2 regions of the Streptomyces sp. NPDC031554 genome follow, and region 2 is predicted to be linked to the other one. Evidence: riboswitches for the same ligand, from Rfam matches in the RefSeq annotation. Region 2 holds a riboswitch; the other holds the start of a gene.
The links. Region 2 has a riboswitch for glycine ahead of gcvT (glycine cleavage system aminomethyltransferase GcvT). Riboswitches for the same ligand answer to the same signal wherever they lie in the genome.
Positions count from the first base shown of each region.

Region 1: it holds a riboswitch for glycine, as region 2 does, so the genes downstream of both, gcvP (aminomethyl-transferring glycine dehydrogenase) here and gcvT (glycine cleavage system aminomethyltransferase GcvT) in region 2, are expected to answer to the same signal.

Region 1 is NZ_JBVIKX010000013.1:9,128-16,498, forward strand. It holds gene ACZ5FU_RS28350 (DNA polymerase IV) at 1-1,290, shown strand, start outside; gene ACZ5FU_RS28355 (nucleotidyltransferase domain-containing protein) at 1,384-1,857, shown strand; gene ACZ5FU_RS28360 (PRC-barrel domain-containing protein) at 1,779-2,150, opposite strand; glycine riboswitch at 2,268-2,363, shown strand; gene gcvP (aminomethyl-transferring glycine dehydrogenase) at 2,545-5,430, shown strand; gene ACZ5FU_RS28370 (ABC transporter ATP-binding protein) at 5,495-6,667, opposite strand; gene ACZ5FU_RS28375 (ABC transporter permease) at 6,664-7,371, opposite strand, start outside.
Region 2 is NZ_JBVIKX010000001.1:305,349-312,719, forward strand. It holds gene ACZ5FU_RS01295 (enhanced serine sensitivity protein SseB C-terminal domain-containing protein) at 1-333, opposite strand, end outside; gene ACZ5FU_RS01300 (enhanced serine sensitivity protein SseB) at 515-1,309, opposite strand; gene ACZ5FU_RS01305 (AAA family ATPase) at 1,839-2,507, opposite strand; glycine riboswitch at 2,684-2,783, shown strand; glycine riboswitch at 2,784-2,899, shown strand; gene gcvT (glycine cleavage system aminomethyltransferase GcvT) at 2,973-4,091, shown strand; gene gcvH (glycine cleavage system protein GcvH) at 4,228-4,605, shown strand; gene glyA (serine hydroxymethyltransferase) at 4,621-5,883, shown strand; gene ACZ5FU_RS01325 (L-serine ammonia-lyase) at 5,991-7,358, shown strand.

The DNA of each region.
Region 1 (7,371 bases), on a different contig from region 2:
ACCGCCTCGTACGAGGCGCGGGTCTTCGGCGTGCACTCGGCGATGCCCATGGCGCAGGCCCGCCGGCTCGCCCCGAACGCCGCCTACCTGGTGCCGCGGGGCGCCTTCTACCGCCGGATCAGCGACCAGGTCATGGCGCTGCTGCGGGCCCTGTCGCCGTTGGTGGAGCCGCTCAGCCTGGACGAGGCGTTCGTGGATCTGGAGGCCGGCGAGGCGGCCTGGGACAGCGAGTCGGCGCGGCTGGCCGGGGTGCGGCTGCGCGCCGACATCCGGGCGGTCACCGGGCTCACCGGTTCGGTGGGGCTGGCCGCCTCGAAGATGCTCGCCAAGATCGCCTCCGAGCAGGCCAAGCCGGACGGCCTGGTGCTGATCGAGCCGGGCACCGAGCGGTCCCTGCTCGCGCCGATGCCGGTGCGGACGCTGCCGGGGGTCGGTCCGGCGACCGGCGACCATCTCAGGCGGGCCGGGATCACCACGGTCGGGGAGATGGCCGAGGCGGGGGAGGACGAGCTGGTACGGCTGCTGGGCAAGGCGCACGGGCACGCGCTGTACGCCATGGCGCTGGCCCGGGACGACCGGCCCGTGGTGGCCGAACGGGAGACCAAGTCCGTGTCGGTGGAGGACACCTACGACGTCGACATCCACGACCGGGTGCGGGTGGGCCTCGAGGTGCAGCGGCTCGCCGACCGGTGTGTGCGGCGGCTGCGGGGGGCCGGCCTGTCGGGGCGGACCATCGTGCTGAAGGTGCGGCGGTACGACTTCTCCACGCTCACCCGGTCGGAGACCCTGCGGGGGCCCACGGACGATCCGGCGGTGGTGCGGGAGGCGGCGGCGCGGCTGCTGGAGGCGGTCGACACGACGGGCGGTGTGCGGCTGCTCGGGGTGGGGGTCAGCGGGCTGGCCGACTTCACGCAGGAGGACCTGTTCGCGCAGGCGGCCGAGGTGCGGGCGGCGGACGTGCGGGCCGCGGGCCCCGAGGACGAGGCGTCCGAGGAGCCCGCGGTGGCCGAGGCGGTGCCCGTGGAGCACCGGTGGCGGCCGGGGCTCGACGTGCGGCACGCCCGGCTCGGCCACGGGTGGGTGCAGGGCAGCGGGCTGGGGCGGGTGACCGTGCGGTTCGAGACGCCCGGGTCGGAGGTGGGCCGGGTGCGGACGTTCCGCATCGACGACCCCCAGCTGGAACCGGCGGAGCCGCTGCCGCTGGTGCGGCGAGGACCGGACGGGGCACCGGCCGTGGACGAGGCCGCTCACGTGCCGACGGCGGGGCCGCAGCCGGGGACCGGCCGGTGACGGGATCGAGCGAGGCGGTGTGCGGTGGCGGACGGGGAGCGACGGACGGACCCCGCGGGGCTCCCGGCGGAGCGACGTGACGAGGCGCGTTCGGTGGTCCGGTGGGTCACCGCATGGGCCGCGGGACGCGAGGACGTCGTCGGGGTGCTGCTCGTGGGGTCCTGGGCGCGGGGTGCCGGACGAGCCGGCTCGGACGTCGATCTCGTCGTGCTGACGGCCGAACCGGGCCGGTACGCCGCCGAGGACACCCGGGTGCGCGAGCCGGCCCTGGGCGACGTGGTCCGCAACCGGACCCGAGGGCCCCTCACCGCATGGTGGTGTGTCACCGCCTGCGGTCTGGAGGTCGAGGCCGGCATCGGCCCCGCCGACCGGGCGCGTACCGATCCCGTCGACGCGGGCACGCGACGCGTCGTCACCGACGGGGCGCGACCGCTCCACGACCCGTGGGGACTCCTGGGGGCACTGGTCCGGGCGTGCGGCCGGTCCGCTCAGGTCTCCTCCGAGCCCGCCAGCCTGCCGAAGTCCCGGTCCGGGAGGGGCGGCGGGGCGGCCACGTCGAGGCCGTAGTGGTGATAGAGCTGGAGTTCCTGGTCGGGGGAGAGGTGACGGCCCACACCGAAGTCGGGGGCGTCCTTGATCAGGGCGCGGTCGAAGGGGACGTGCAGGGTGCCCTCGACCAGTTCGCTGGGTTCCAGGGGGACGAAGGCGTCCCGGCTGAACAGACCGGTGCGTATGGCCGCCCACTCCGGCACGCCGGTCGCGTCGTCGAGGTAGATCTCGTCGATGGTGCCGATCTTGGTGCCGTTCCGGTCGAACGCCTTGCGGCCGATCAGGTTGCGCGGATCGATGTCGGTCTGCACGGAACCCCTCCACGTGGTCGCAAACTCATCCCTCAGCACTACGAAAGAGCACATCGGCGGTCGCGGCCACTCGGAAGGAGGCCTCGTTGACCCCGCTGGTAGTCTGGCCGTGGCCGCTGACCCCGTGCGGGAGAGTCCTCCGGAGACCACCGGAGGCGCCGAAGGAGCAAATCCTCCCCGGAATCTCTCAGGCCCACGTACCGCACGGACGAGGTCACTCTGGAAAGCAGGGCGGGTGCCGACGGCGTCGACGGCTTCCGCCCTCACCGACGGTGAAAGCCGGGTGCCCTCGGGCGTCCGGTGAAGCTCTCAGGTTGAGATGACAGAGGGGGAGGCCGTCCGGGTACCCGCCAGTGGTGCCCCTCGAAGGTCGTGTGACCAGGAGGCCTCCGCAATGACCGCCCATCGCATTCCGCTCTCCGACCTCGAACAGGGAATCCCCTTCGAGCAGCGTCACATCGGACCCGACCAGGAGGCGCGGGCCAAGATGCTCGCGCAGGTCGGTTACGGCTCCCTGGACGAGCTGACCGCCGCCGCGGTCCCCGACGTGATCAAGAACGCCGACGCGCTGGACCTGCCGGGTGCGCGCACCGAGGCCGAGGTGCTGGCCGAGCTGCGTTCGCTGGCCGACCGCAACCAGGTCATGGACTCCATGATCGGGCTCGGCTACTACGGCACCTTCACCCCGCCGGTCATCCTGCGCAACGTCATGGAGAACCCGGCCTGGTACACGGCCTACACGCCGTACCAGCCGGAGATCTCGCAGGGCCGGCTCGAGGCGCTGCTGAACTTCCAGACGACGGTCGCCGACCTGACCGGGCTGCCCACCTCCGGCGCCTCGCTGCTCGACGAGGGCACGGCCGCGGCCGAGGCGATGGCGCTGTCCCGGCGGATGGGGAAGAACAAGAAGGGCCTCTTCCTGATCGACGCGGACGCGCTGCCGCAGACCATCGCCGTGATCGAGACGCGTGCCGAGCCGACCGGTGTCGAGGTCGTCGTCGCCGACCTGAGCGAGGGCATCCCGGCCGACATCGCCGCGCGGGAGATCAACGGCGTGCTGGTCCAGTACCCGGGGGCCTCCGGTGCCGTGCGCGACCTCAAGCCGGTCATCGACCAGGCGCACGAGCTGGGGGCGCTCGTCACCGTCGCCGCCGATCTGCTCGCGCTGACGCTGCTGACCTCGCCCGGTGAGCTGGGCGCGGACATCGCCGTCGGCACGACGCAGCGGTTCGGGGTGCCGATGGGCTTCGGCGGGCCGCACGCCGGTTACATGGCCGTCCACGAGAAGTTCGCGCGCAGCCTGCCCGGACGGCTGGTCGGCGTGTCCGTCGACGTGGACGGCAACCGGGCGTACCGGCTGGCGCTGCAGACCCGTGAGCAGCACATCCGCCGGGAGAAGGCGACCAGCAACATCTGCACGGCGCAGGTCCTGCTCGCCGTCATGGCCGGCATGTACGCCGTGTACCACGGTCCCGAGGGCCTGCGGGCGATCGCGCGGCGCACCCACCGCTACGCCTCGCTCCTGGCCGCCGGGCTCACCGCGGGCGGCGTCGAGGTCGTGCACGGTTCCTACTTCGACACGCTGACCGTGCGGGTGCCCGCGAAGGCCGCCGAAGCCGTCGCCGCCGCCCGGGACAACGGCGTCAACCTCCACCTCGTCGACGCCGACCACGTGGCGGTCTCCTGCGACGAGACCACCGGGCGGGCGCAGATCGACGCCGTGTGGCGGGCCTTCGGGGTCGAGGGCGACATCGAGGCCCTCGACGCGGCCGCGCAGGACGCCCTCCCCGACGGGCTGCTGCGCCGCGACGAGATCCTCGCCCACCCCGTCTTCCACCAGTACCGCTCCGAGACCGCGATGCTGCGCTACCTGCGCAGGCTGGCCGACCGCGACTACGCGCTGGACCGGGGCATGATCCCGCTGGGGTCCTGCACGATGAAGCTCAACGCGACCACCGAGATGGAGCCGGTCACCTGGCCCGAGTTCGGGCAGCTGCACCCCTTCGCGCCCGCCGGGCAGGCGCGGGGCTACCTCACGCTCATCCACGAGCTGGAGGAGCGGCTCGCCGAGGTCACCGGGTACGACAAGGTGTCCCTCCAGCCGAACGCCGGGTCGCAGGGCGAGTTCGCCGGACTGCTCGCCGTGCGCGGGTACCACCGCGCCAACGGGGACGAGCAGCGGACCGTGTGCCTGATCCCGTCGTCGGCGCACGGCACGAACGCCGCGAGCGCCGTGATGGCCGGGATGAGGGTCGTCGTCGTGAACACCGCCGAGGACGGCGAGATCGACGTCGAGGACCTGCGGGCGAAGATCGACAAGCACCGCGACGAGCTGGCGGTCCTGATGATCACCTACCCGTCGACGCACGGGGTGTTCGAGGAGCACGTCGCCGACATCTGCGCGCAGGTGCACGAGGCCGGCGGTCAGGTGTACGTGGACGGTGCCAACCTCAACGCGCTGGTGGGGCTCGCCAGGCCCGGGCACTTCGGCGGCGACGTCTCGCACCTGAACCTGCACAAGACGTTCTGCATCCCGCACGGCGGCGGCGGTCCGGGCGTCGGCCCCGTGGCCGTGCGGTCGCACCTGGCGCCGTACCTGCCCAACCACCCGCTCCAGCCCGAGGCCGGGCCCGCGACGGGGGTGGGGCCCGTCTCGGCCGCGCCGTGGGGCTCCGCGGGGATCCTGCCGATCTCGTGGGCCTACGTGCGGCTCATGGGCGGGGAAGGGCTGAAGCGGGCCACGCAGGTGGCCGTGCTGTCCGCCAACTACGTCGCCAAGCGGCTCGAACCGCACTACCCGGTGCTCTACACCGGTCCCGGCGGACTGGTGGCGCACGAGTGCATCATCGACCTGCGTCCGCTGACGAAGGCGACCGGTGTCAGCGTGGACGACGTGGCCAAGCGGCTCATCGACTACGGCTTCCACGCGCCGACGATGTCGTTCCCCGTGGCCGGCACGCTGATGATCGAGCCGACCGAGTCGGAGGACCTGGCGGAGCTGGACCGGTTCTGCGAGGCGATGATCGCGATCCGCGCGGAGATCGAGAAGGTCGGGTCCGGTGAGTGGCCGGCCGAGGACAACCCGCTGCGGGGCGCCCCGCACACGGCGGCCGCGCTGGGCGGCGAGTGGGACCACGCCTACACGCGCGAGGAGGCCGTCTTCCCGGCCGGGGTGTCCGCCGCGGACAAGTACTGGCCGCCGGTGCGCCGGATCGACCAGGCCTTCGGCGACCGCAACCTGGTCTGCTCGTGCCCGCCGCTGGACGCGTACCAGGACTGATCCGGCAGTCGCCGTCGAGGCCCCCGTCCGTGCAGGGCGGGGGCCTCGACGTGCCCGGGACGGTTCAGGCCGGGTAGGCGTGCGTCTGGATCGCCTTGACCGTGGCCCACACGGTGGCGCCGGGACGCAGGTCGAGTTCCGCGGCGGCGACCGTGGTGAGGTCGGCGGCCAGGGGGAGTTCACCGGTGAGGTCGGCGCGGATCTGGTCGCCGTGGGTCTCCAGGCCCGCGACCTCGCAGCGCCAGAGGTTGCGGGCACTGGACCCGGTGGGGCGGTCGCGGTGGAGGGTGACCGCGCCGGGCGGGAACGCGACGAAGACCGGCCCGGTGAGCACCTCCGTGGTGGTGAGCGCGGGACCCGTCTCGAGGCGCACGGTGTGGCCGTCGGCCCGGCCGCGGTAGAGGTTCAGGCCGACGAGCCGGGCGATGTAGTCCGTGCGCGGGTGGCGGGCGATGTCGGAGGGGACGCCTTCCTGGACGACCGTGCCGTTCTCGACGACGACCAGGCGGTCCGCGAGGACCATGGCGTCGAGCGGGTCGTGCGTGACGAGGACGGCGACCGCCTCGAAGTCGGCGAGATGACGGCGGAGCCGGGCGCGCACCTCCAGGCGGGTGCGGGCGTCCAGGGCGGCGAGGGGCTCGTCGAGCAGCAGCAGCCGGGGACGGGTGGCGAGGGCGCGCGCCAGGGCGACCCGCTGGGCCTGGCCCCCGGAGAGCCGGCGGGGTCTGGTGCCTGCGTGCTCGGCGAGGCCCATCCGCTCCAGCCACCGTGCCGCCAGGGCACGCGCCTCGGCCTTGCTCGCGCCGTGGCAGCGCGGACCGAACGCCACGTTGTCCAGGGCGCTCAGATGGGGGAACAGCAGGTAGTCCTGGAAGACCACGCCGACCGGGCGGGCCTCCGGCGGCGTACGGTCCAGCACGCGGCCGTCCAGGCGGAGCCGGCCGCCGGTGAGCGGGACGAGGCCGGCGAGGGCGCGCAGGGCCGTCGTCTTCCCGGCGCCGTTCGGGCCGAGCAGGGCGACGACGTCGCCGGGGGCGGCGCTCAGCGCGATGTCGAGCCGGAAGCCGCCCCGGTCGACGACGAGACGGGCGTCGAGACCCTCGGCGGCGCCCGTGCCCGTCCTCGTGCTGCTGCCGTGGTCGCGGGTGTCCGGCGTGGAGCGGGACGGGACGGTGTCCGCCGGGGGGCCGGAGGCGTCCTTCGGGTGGCCGTCGGACGCGTGGTCGGGGGTGCTCATGAGGCGGTCATCCAGCGGTCGCGCAGACCCGCCAGTACGGCGACGGAGACGGCCAGCAGCACGAGGCTGAGGGCGATGGCGGCCTCCGGGTCGTTCTGCAGGGCGAGGTAGACGGCGAGCGGCATGGTCTGGGTGCGGCCGGGGAAGTTGCCCGCGAAGGTGATCGTCGCGCCGAACTCGCCCAGCGCGCGTGCCCAGGCCAGCACGGCGCCCGCCGCGATGCCCGGCGCGATCAGGGGCAGCGTGACCCGGCGGAACGCGGTGAAGCGGGAGGCGCCCAGGGTGGCGGCCGCCTCCTCGTAGCGGGGGTCGGCGGCGCGCAGCGTGCCCTCGACGCTGATGACGAGGAACGGCATCGCCACGAACGTCTCCGCGAGCACCACGCCGGTGGTGGTGAACGGCAGGGTGATGCCGAACCAGGCGTCCAGCCACTGTCCGACCACGCCGTTGCGGCCCAGGGCGAGCAGCAGGGCCACCCCGCCCACGACCGGCGGCAGCACCAGCGGGAGCGTCACCAGGGCGCGCACCAGACCGCGGCCGGGGAAGTCGGTGCGGGCCAGCAGCCAGGCCAGCGGTACGCCGACGACGAGGCTCAGGGTGGTCGCCGACGTGGCGCAGACCAGGGACAGCCGCAGGGCCTGCCACACCTCGGGGCTGGTCAGCTGCCCGGGCAGGCTGTGCCAGGGCGCCCGGACCAGCAGGGC
Region 2 (7,371 bases):
GGCGTGCGGGTTGAGCCAGAGTCCGTGGTGGTCGGGGTAGAGGGTGCGGGCCGCGTCCAGCGCGTCGACCACCTCGTACGACCGGTTCCAGCCGCTCGCGGACAGTTCCTGGGCGGAGGTGACGCAGGGGGCGTAGCCGTGGCCCTCGACGTCCATCGTGCCGTACTGGGCGTCGGGGGAACCGGCCTGACCGTGCCACAGCAGCATCCACACCTGGCCGGTGCCCGGGGTCGCGAGGGCGCGCAGGAGTGCCTCGTAGGCGTCGTAGCGCCCGGGGGTCACCTGGCGCAGCATGTGCTCGACCTGCCCGGCCGCGATGCTGCTGGCGCTCACCTGTACCGCCCCTTCGATAAGTTGCCCCGCTTTCGGGAGACCAGCTTAGGTGTCTTCGCCGACAACGGGTCCCCCCGAGGGACCGGCTCGTCCGCCGCCGGCGGGACCGGCCCGGCGGGCGCCCACCGGGCCCTCGCGGCACCGCCGCCCGCCGGCGCGGACGCCCCCGTGCGGAACGCGTTCAGTGGATCCGGGAGTAGAAGGGCCGCACGTGCTCCTTCAGCCACCGGGCCACCGGGTCCTCCGTCACGTCGAGCAGGACGAGGTTGACCGGCCAGGGCGCCTGGACCCGGCCGAGCGCCCTGCCGAGGGCCTCCAGGGGCAGCGCCCGCTGATCGCCCTCCCACGGGGAGAGCTCGACGCCGACGAACAGCACGGGGTCGGCCGTCTCGATCGCGGCGAGGCAGCGGCGGGCGGTCAGGACGACGCCGGTCGCCTCGAACTCGGCGGAGGCCGCGGACAGGAAGTCCACCGGGTCGTCCTGCCAGTCGGGCTCGTGGAGACGGACCCGGCCGCCGCCGGCGGGACCGTCCAGCGGGGTGAGGCCGGCCCGGCACAGCTCGGCGACGGCCTCCGGGGGCAGCGGGATGCCGACCGTGCCGTCCGGGTTGACCAGGATGCCGACCTGCGGGGGCAGCCCGCGGGCGAACTCGACCGCCGGGGCGACGGTGTACGCCATGTGCGCGCCGACGACCTGCCGGAACTGTTCCTCGGAGCTGAACACGGGCACGTACGCCTGGCCCTCCAGCTCCAGGGTGGGCAGGTCCAGGGGGCCGCTGTGCGGGCCGCCTCCGGCGGGCAGCGGCACCCACAGGAAGCTGCGGCCGAGCACCTCCACGATCCGGCCGCCGGCCCCGGGCACGCCGAGGGAGGCGGAGAGCACCTCCTCCAGCTCGTTGCCGGGCCACCCGCCGTGCGGGTGGGGGTGCGCCTGTGCCGGGAAGTCCGCGGGGAAGTCCGCCGGGGGGAAGTCCATCTGCCTACCGCCTGCTGGGAACCACTGGATGTGGCTCGAAAGGCTATCGGGTACCGGCCGCGCCCCCGCCGTGCGCCGTCCGACGTCCACCGTCCACCGTCCACCGGACGTCCCGGAGCCGGGGGCGGCGGCCGGGGACGGTGGCGGTGCGGCGGCCGCGTGGCCGGGCCCGCGGGGCGGGTCCGGCGGGGCGGGTCCGACGACCGGGGACGCCTGTGCGGCGGCTCGGTCTCCGCGGGGCCCCGCACCCGCGGACGGCCCGGCGGCCGCGTGGCCGCCCCGCGGGGCGGGTCCGGCGACCGGGGCGGCGGGCTCGTGCCGCGGCTCGGCGGCCGAAGGTCCGCGGACCGGACCGCTGAGCCCCGCCCCGGGTGCCGCCCGCCGGCCGGACCCCCGGTCCCGCGCGGCGGCCCGGCGCTCGCGGGCCCCGGATGCGCACGGCACCCCGGCACCCCGGCGGCCGCAGGTGCGGAGCCCCCGGGCCCGCACGGCGATCGAGGGCCGCAACCCCGCCCCGGTCCGGCCCCGGTCAGCTCGTGAAGGCGATGCGGCGGAGGGTGTCGGCCGCGGCGCGGTCGAGGAGGACCGTCGAGCCGCAGCCCTGGGGGAGGCGGCCGCGCTCCGCCGCGCGCAGCAGGCGGGAGGCGGCCCGGCGGTGGCGGCGGAAGGCGTACCGGGAGACGCCCCGGCCGCGCTCGCGCTGGCCCTCCAGCGCGGTGTCCACGGTGACGTCGAGCAGCACGAGGTGCAGGCTGCCGCCGCGGCGGCGGGCCTCGCGGGCCAGCCAGGCGCGCACCCAGGCCTGCGTGCCGCAGTCGTGGACGACGACGCCCTCGCCGGTGCGCAGGGCGCGGCGCAGACCGGCGTAGTGGTCGAGGCGGACGAGAGGGCGGTAGAGGGCGTAGGGCAGGGCGCGCGGCATGCGGGCGTCCCAGCGGTCGCGGGTGTCCTGGGAGTCGATGCGCGCGCCCGCGACGGCCCGCCTCATCAGCGTCGACTTGCCGCTGCCGGGCAGTCCCGTGACCACGACCAGGTCGCGGGACGCGAACAGCAGGCCGTGCGGGCTGCGGCCGGCGCGGTCGCGCAGGTCGCGGACGACCGGCGCGGGGGTCGCACCGGCCGCCCCGGGGGCGGAGGCCCGCGGCTGCGCGGGCAGTGCGAGCGCCGGGCCGGTCCCGAGTCCCGTGGTCCTGTTCACCGTGTTCGTCCTCCCCTGGGGTCAGACAAGTCTTCTCCCCGTCGAGCGTAAAGAGAAGGTAATCCGGTCCGCCTCGCGTTTTCATGCGCTTACCGCCACAGGCCGGTTACAGATGCGGCCTGCCGCGATCGGCCGGGGCGTGCGATGATGGCCGCGCCAACTGCATACCGGCCGTTTGAATCCGCGCGGGAGAGTCCCCACCGACAGCATCGCTGGGGCGCCGAAGGAGCAAGTCCCTCCCTTGAATCTCTCAGGCCCCGTTACCGCGCGGGCGAGGCACATCTGAAAAGCGGGTCGCCCTCCGGCGGCTCCACCCAAGGTGCAAGCCGTGACCGACCCGTCCGCGGACGGTCACGGCGAACCTCTCAGGTTCCGATGACAGATGGGGAGGAACGACCTCTCCTCCCCCGCGCCCGGCTCCACCCGCGCGGGAGGGAGTCCATCGCCTTGGGAGACGAACGCCCGATGAGCAGCACCCCGCTCCGCCACACCGCCCTCGACGCCCTGCACCGTTCGCTGGGCGCGACCATGACCGACTTCGCCGGCTGGGACATGCCCCTGCGCTACGGCTCCGAACGCGACGAGCACCACGCCGTGCGGACCCGGGCCGGCCTCTTCGACCTCTCGCACATGGGCGAGATCACCGTCACCGGCCCGCAGGCGGGCGCCCTGCTGAACTTCGCTCTGGTCGGCGACCTCGCGGCCGTGGGCGTGGGCCGGGCCCGCTACACCATGATCTGCGACGCCGACGGCGGCATCCTCGACGACCTCATCGTGTACCGGCTCGCCGACACCGAGTTCATGGTCGTCGCCAACGCCTCCAACGCCCAGGTGGTCCTGGACGCGCTGACCGCGCGCGCCGGCGGCTTCGACGCCGAGGTGCGCGACGACCGCGACGCCTACGCGCTGCTCGCCGTCCAGGGACCGGAGTCCCCCGGCATCCTGAAGTCGCTCACCGACGCCGACCTCGACGGCCTGAAGTACTACGCCGGCCTGCCCGGCACCGTCGCCGGCGTCCCCGCGCTCGTCGCCCGCACCGGTTACACCGGCGAGGACGGCTTCGAACTGTTCGTGAAGCCGGAGCACGCCGTCGAGCTGTGGCAGGCCCTGACGAAGGCCGGCGAGGGCGTCGGCCTGATCCCCTGCGGCCTGTCCTGCCGCGACACGCTCCGCCTGGAGGCGGGCATGCCGCTGTACGGCCATGAGCTGTCGACCGCGCTGACCCCCTTCGACGCCGGTCTCGGCCGAGTCGTGAAGTTCGGCAAGGACGGTGACTTCGTGGGCCGCGCGGCGCTCGCCGCGGCCGCCGAGCGCGCCGGGACGAACCCGCCGCGGGTCCTGGTCGGCCTGGTCGCCGAGGGCCGCCGCGTCCCGCGCGCCGGGTACGCCGTGGTCGCGGGCGGCGAGGTGGTCGGCGAGGTCACCTCCGGCGCCCCCTCCCCCACGCTGGGCAAGCCGGTCGCGATGGCCTACGTCGACGCCGCGCACGCGGCACCGGGCACGCCGGGTGTCGGCGTGGACATCCGGGGCAGCCACGAGCCGTACGAGGTCGTGGCGCTGCCGTTCTACAAGCGCCGGAAGTAGAGACTGGCGCTCGGACCGCGCCGCGGCGGACCGCGGCCGGTCCCGCGCGTGACCCTGCGCACAGGTGCGCCGCTCACGCGCGTCCCCAGCAGTCCCCCTTCATCAGCACTCCCCCGCGTACAGGAGAATTCAGGCCATGAGCAACCCCCAGCAGCTGCGCTACAGCAAGGAGCACGAGTGGCTGTCGGGCGCCGAGGACGGCGTCTCGACGGTCGGCATCACCGAGCACGCGGCCAACGCGCTCGGCGACGTGGTCTTCGTCCAGCTCCCCGAGGTCGGTGCCGCGGTGACCGCGGGCGAGTCCTGCGGCGAGCTGGAGTCGACCAAGTCGGTCAGTGAGCTGTACGCGCCGGTCACCGGCGAGATCGCCGAGGTCAACCAGGACGTCGTGGACGACCCGTCGCTGGTGAACTCCGAGCCCTTCGAGGGCGGCTGGCTGTTCAAGGTACGCGTCACGGACGAGCCGGCCGAGCTGCTCTCCGCCGACGAGTACACCGCCTTCATCGCCGGCTGAGAGGTCGAAAGACGCATGTCTGTCCTGAACACGCCCCTGCACGAGCTCGACCCGGAGATCGCCGCGGCGGTCGACGGCGAGCTGCGCCGCCAGCAGTCCACGCTCGAGATGATCGCCTCGGAGAACTTCGCTCCGCTGGCCGTCATGGAGGCGCAGGGCTCGGTCCTGACCAACAAGTACGCCGAGGGCTATCCCGGCCGCCGCTACTACGGCGGCTGCGAGCACGTCGACGTCACCGAGCAGATCGCGATCGACCGGGTCAAGGAACTGTTCGGCGCCGAGTACGCCAACGTCCAGCCGCACTCGGGTGCCTCCGCCAACCAGGCCGCCCTGTTCGCGCTGGCCCAGCCCGGCGACACCATCCTGGGCCTGGACCTGGCGCACGGCGGTCACCTGACCCACGGGATGCGGCTGAACTTCTCCGGCAAGCAGTTCGACGTGGTCGCCTACCACGTGGACGAGGCCGGCCTGGTCGACATGGCCGAGGTCGAGCGGCTCGCCAAGGAGCACCGCCCCAAGGTGATCATCGCGGGCTGGTCGGCGTACCCGCGGCAGCTGGACTTCGCCGAGTTCCGCCGGATCGCCGACGAGGTCGAGGCGTACCTGTGGGTGGACATGGCGCACTTCGCCGGTCTGGTCGCGGCGGGCCTGCACCCGAACCCGGTGCCGTACGCGGACGTGGTCACCTCCACGACCCACAAGACGCTGGGCGGCCCGCGCGGCGGCATCATCCTCGCCCGGCAGGCCTTCGCGAAGAAGCTCAACTCGTCCGTGTTCCCGGGCTTCCAGGGCGGCCCCCTGGAGCACGTCATCGCGGCGAAGGCGGTGTCCTTCAAGGTCGCGGCCTCGGACGACTTCAAGGAGCGCCAGCGCCGTACGGTGGAGGGCGCGCGGATCCTCGCCGAGCGGCTGACCGCGCCGGACGCCCGGGAGGCCGGGATCAACGTCCTGTCCGGCGGCACCGACGTGCACCTGATCCTGGTCGACCTGCGCGAGTCGGAGCTGGACGGGCAGCAGGCCGAGGACCGCCTCCACGAGGTCGGCATCACGGTCAACCGCAACGCGGTCCCGAACGACCCGCGGCCCCCGATGGTCACCTCGGGCCTGCGTATCGGCACGCCCGCCCTCGCCACCCGCGGTTTCACGGCCGAGGACTTCGCCGAGGTCGCGGACGTGATCGCGCAGGCGCTCAAGCCGGCCCACGACGTGGAGGCGCTGAAGGCACGGGTCGTGGCCCTGGCCGACAAGCACCCGCTCTACCCCGGTCTGAACAAGTAGGTCCCGCTTTTCTACGGTTTTCCCTGGGGTGTCCCGCACACTGGTCAGTGGGCGGGGCATCCCACCGGAAAGCTTCTGCACCACCCCTTATTGAGGAGTCAGTCCCCGTGGCCATCTCGGTCTTCGACCTGTTCTCGATCGGCATCGGCCCGTCCAGCTCCCACACGGTCGGCCCGATGCGGGCGGCGCGCATGTTCGCGCGGCGCCTGCGCAACGAGGAGCTGCTGGCCTCCGTCGCCTCCGTGCGCACGGAGCTGTACGGCTCCCTGGGCGCGACCGGCCACGGTCACGGCACCCCCAAGGCCGTCCTGCTCGGCCTGGAGGGCGACTCGCCGCGCACGGTGGACGTGGAGACGGCTGACGCGCGGGTGGAGCGGATCAGGGACTCGGGCCGCATCCGGCTGCTCGGCGAGCACGAGATCCCGTTCTCCTTCGACGACGACCTCGTCCTGCACCGCCGCGAGACCCTGCCGTACCACGCGAACGGCATGACGCTGTGGGCGTACGACTCCGCGGGCGCGGAGCTGCTGTCGAAGACGTACTACTCGGTGGGCGGCGGGTTCGTCGTCGACGAGGACGCGGTCGGCGCGGACCGGATCAAGCTGGACGACACGGTCCTGAAGTACCCCTTCCGCACGGGCGACGAGCTGCTGCGCCTGACGCGGGAGACGGGTCTGTCGATCTCCTCGCTGATGCTGGAGAACGAGCGGGCCTGGCGCACCGAGGAGGAGATCCACGAGGGCCTGCTGGAGATCTGGCGGGTGATGCAGGCCTGTGTGGCCCGCGGCATGTCCCGCGAGGGCATCCTGCCGGGCGGTCTGCGGGTGCGCCGCCGTGCCGCCACGACGGCCCGTCAGCTCCGGGCGGACGGCGACCCGCTGGCCCACTCCATGGAGTGGATCACGCTGTACGCGATGGCGGTGAACGAGGAGAACGCGGCGGGCGGCAGGGTGGTCACCGCCCCCACGAACGGCGCGGCCGGCATCATCCCCGCCGTCCTGCACTACTACGTCAACTTCATCCCCGGCGCCGACGAGGAGGGCGTCGTCCGCTTCCTCCTCGCCGCCGGGGCGATCGGCATGCTCTTCAAGGAGAACGCCTCCATCTCCGGCGCCGAGGTCGGCTGCCAGGGCGAGGTGGGTTCCGCCTGCTCCATGGCGGCGGGCGCGCTGGCGGAGGTTCTCGGCGGTTCCCCCGAGCAGGTCGAGAACGCCGCGGAGATCGGCATGGAGCACAACCTCGGTCTCACCTGCGACCCTGTGGGCGGACTGGTCCAGATCCCCTGCATCGAGCGCAACGGCATGGCCGCGGTGAAGGCGGTCACGGCGGCCCGCATGGCCATGCGCGGCGACGGCACGCACAAGGTGTCCCTGGACAAGGTCATCAAGACGATGAAGGACACCGGCGCGGACATGTCGGTCAAGTACAAGGAGACGGCCCGGGGCGGGCTGGCGGTGAACATCATCGAGTGCTGAGGGACATGCCCTG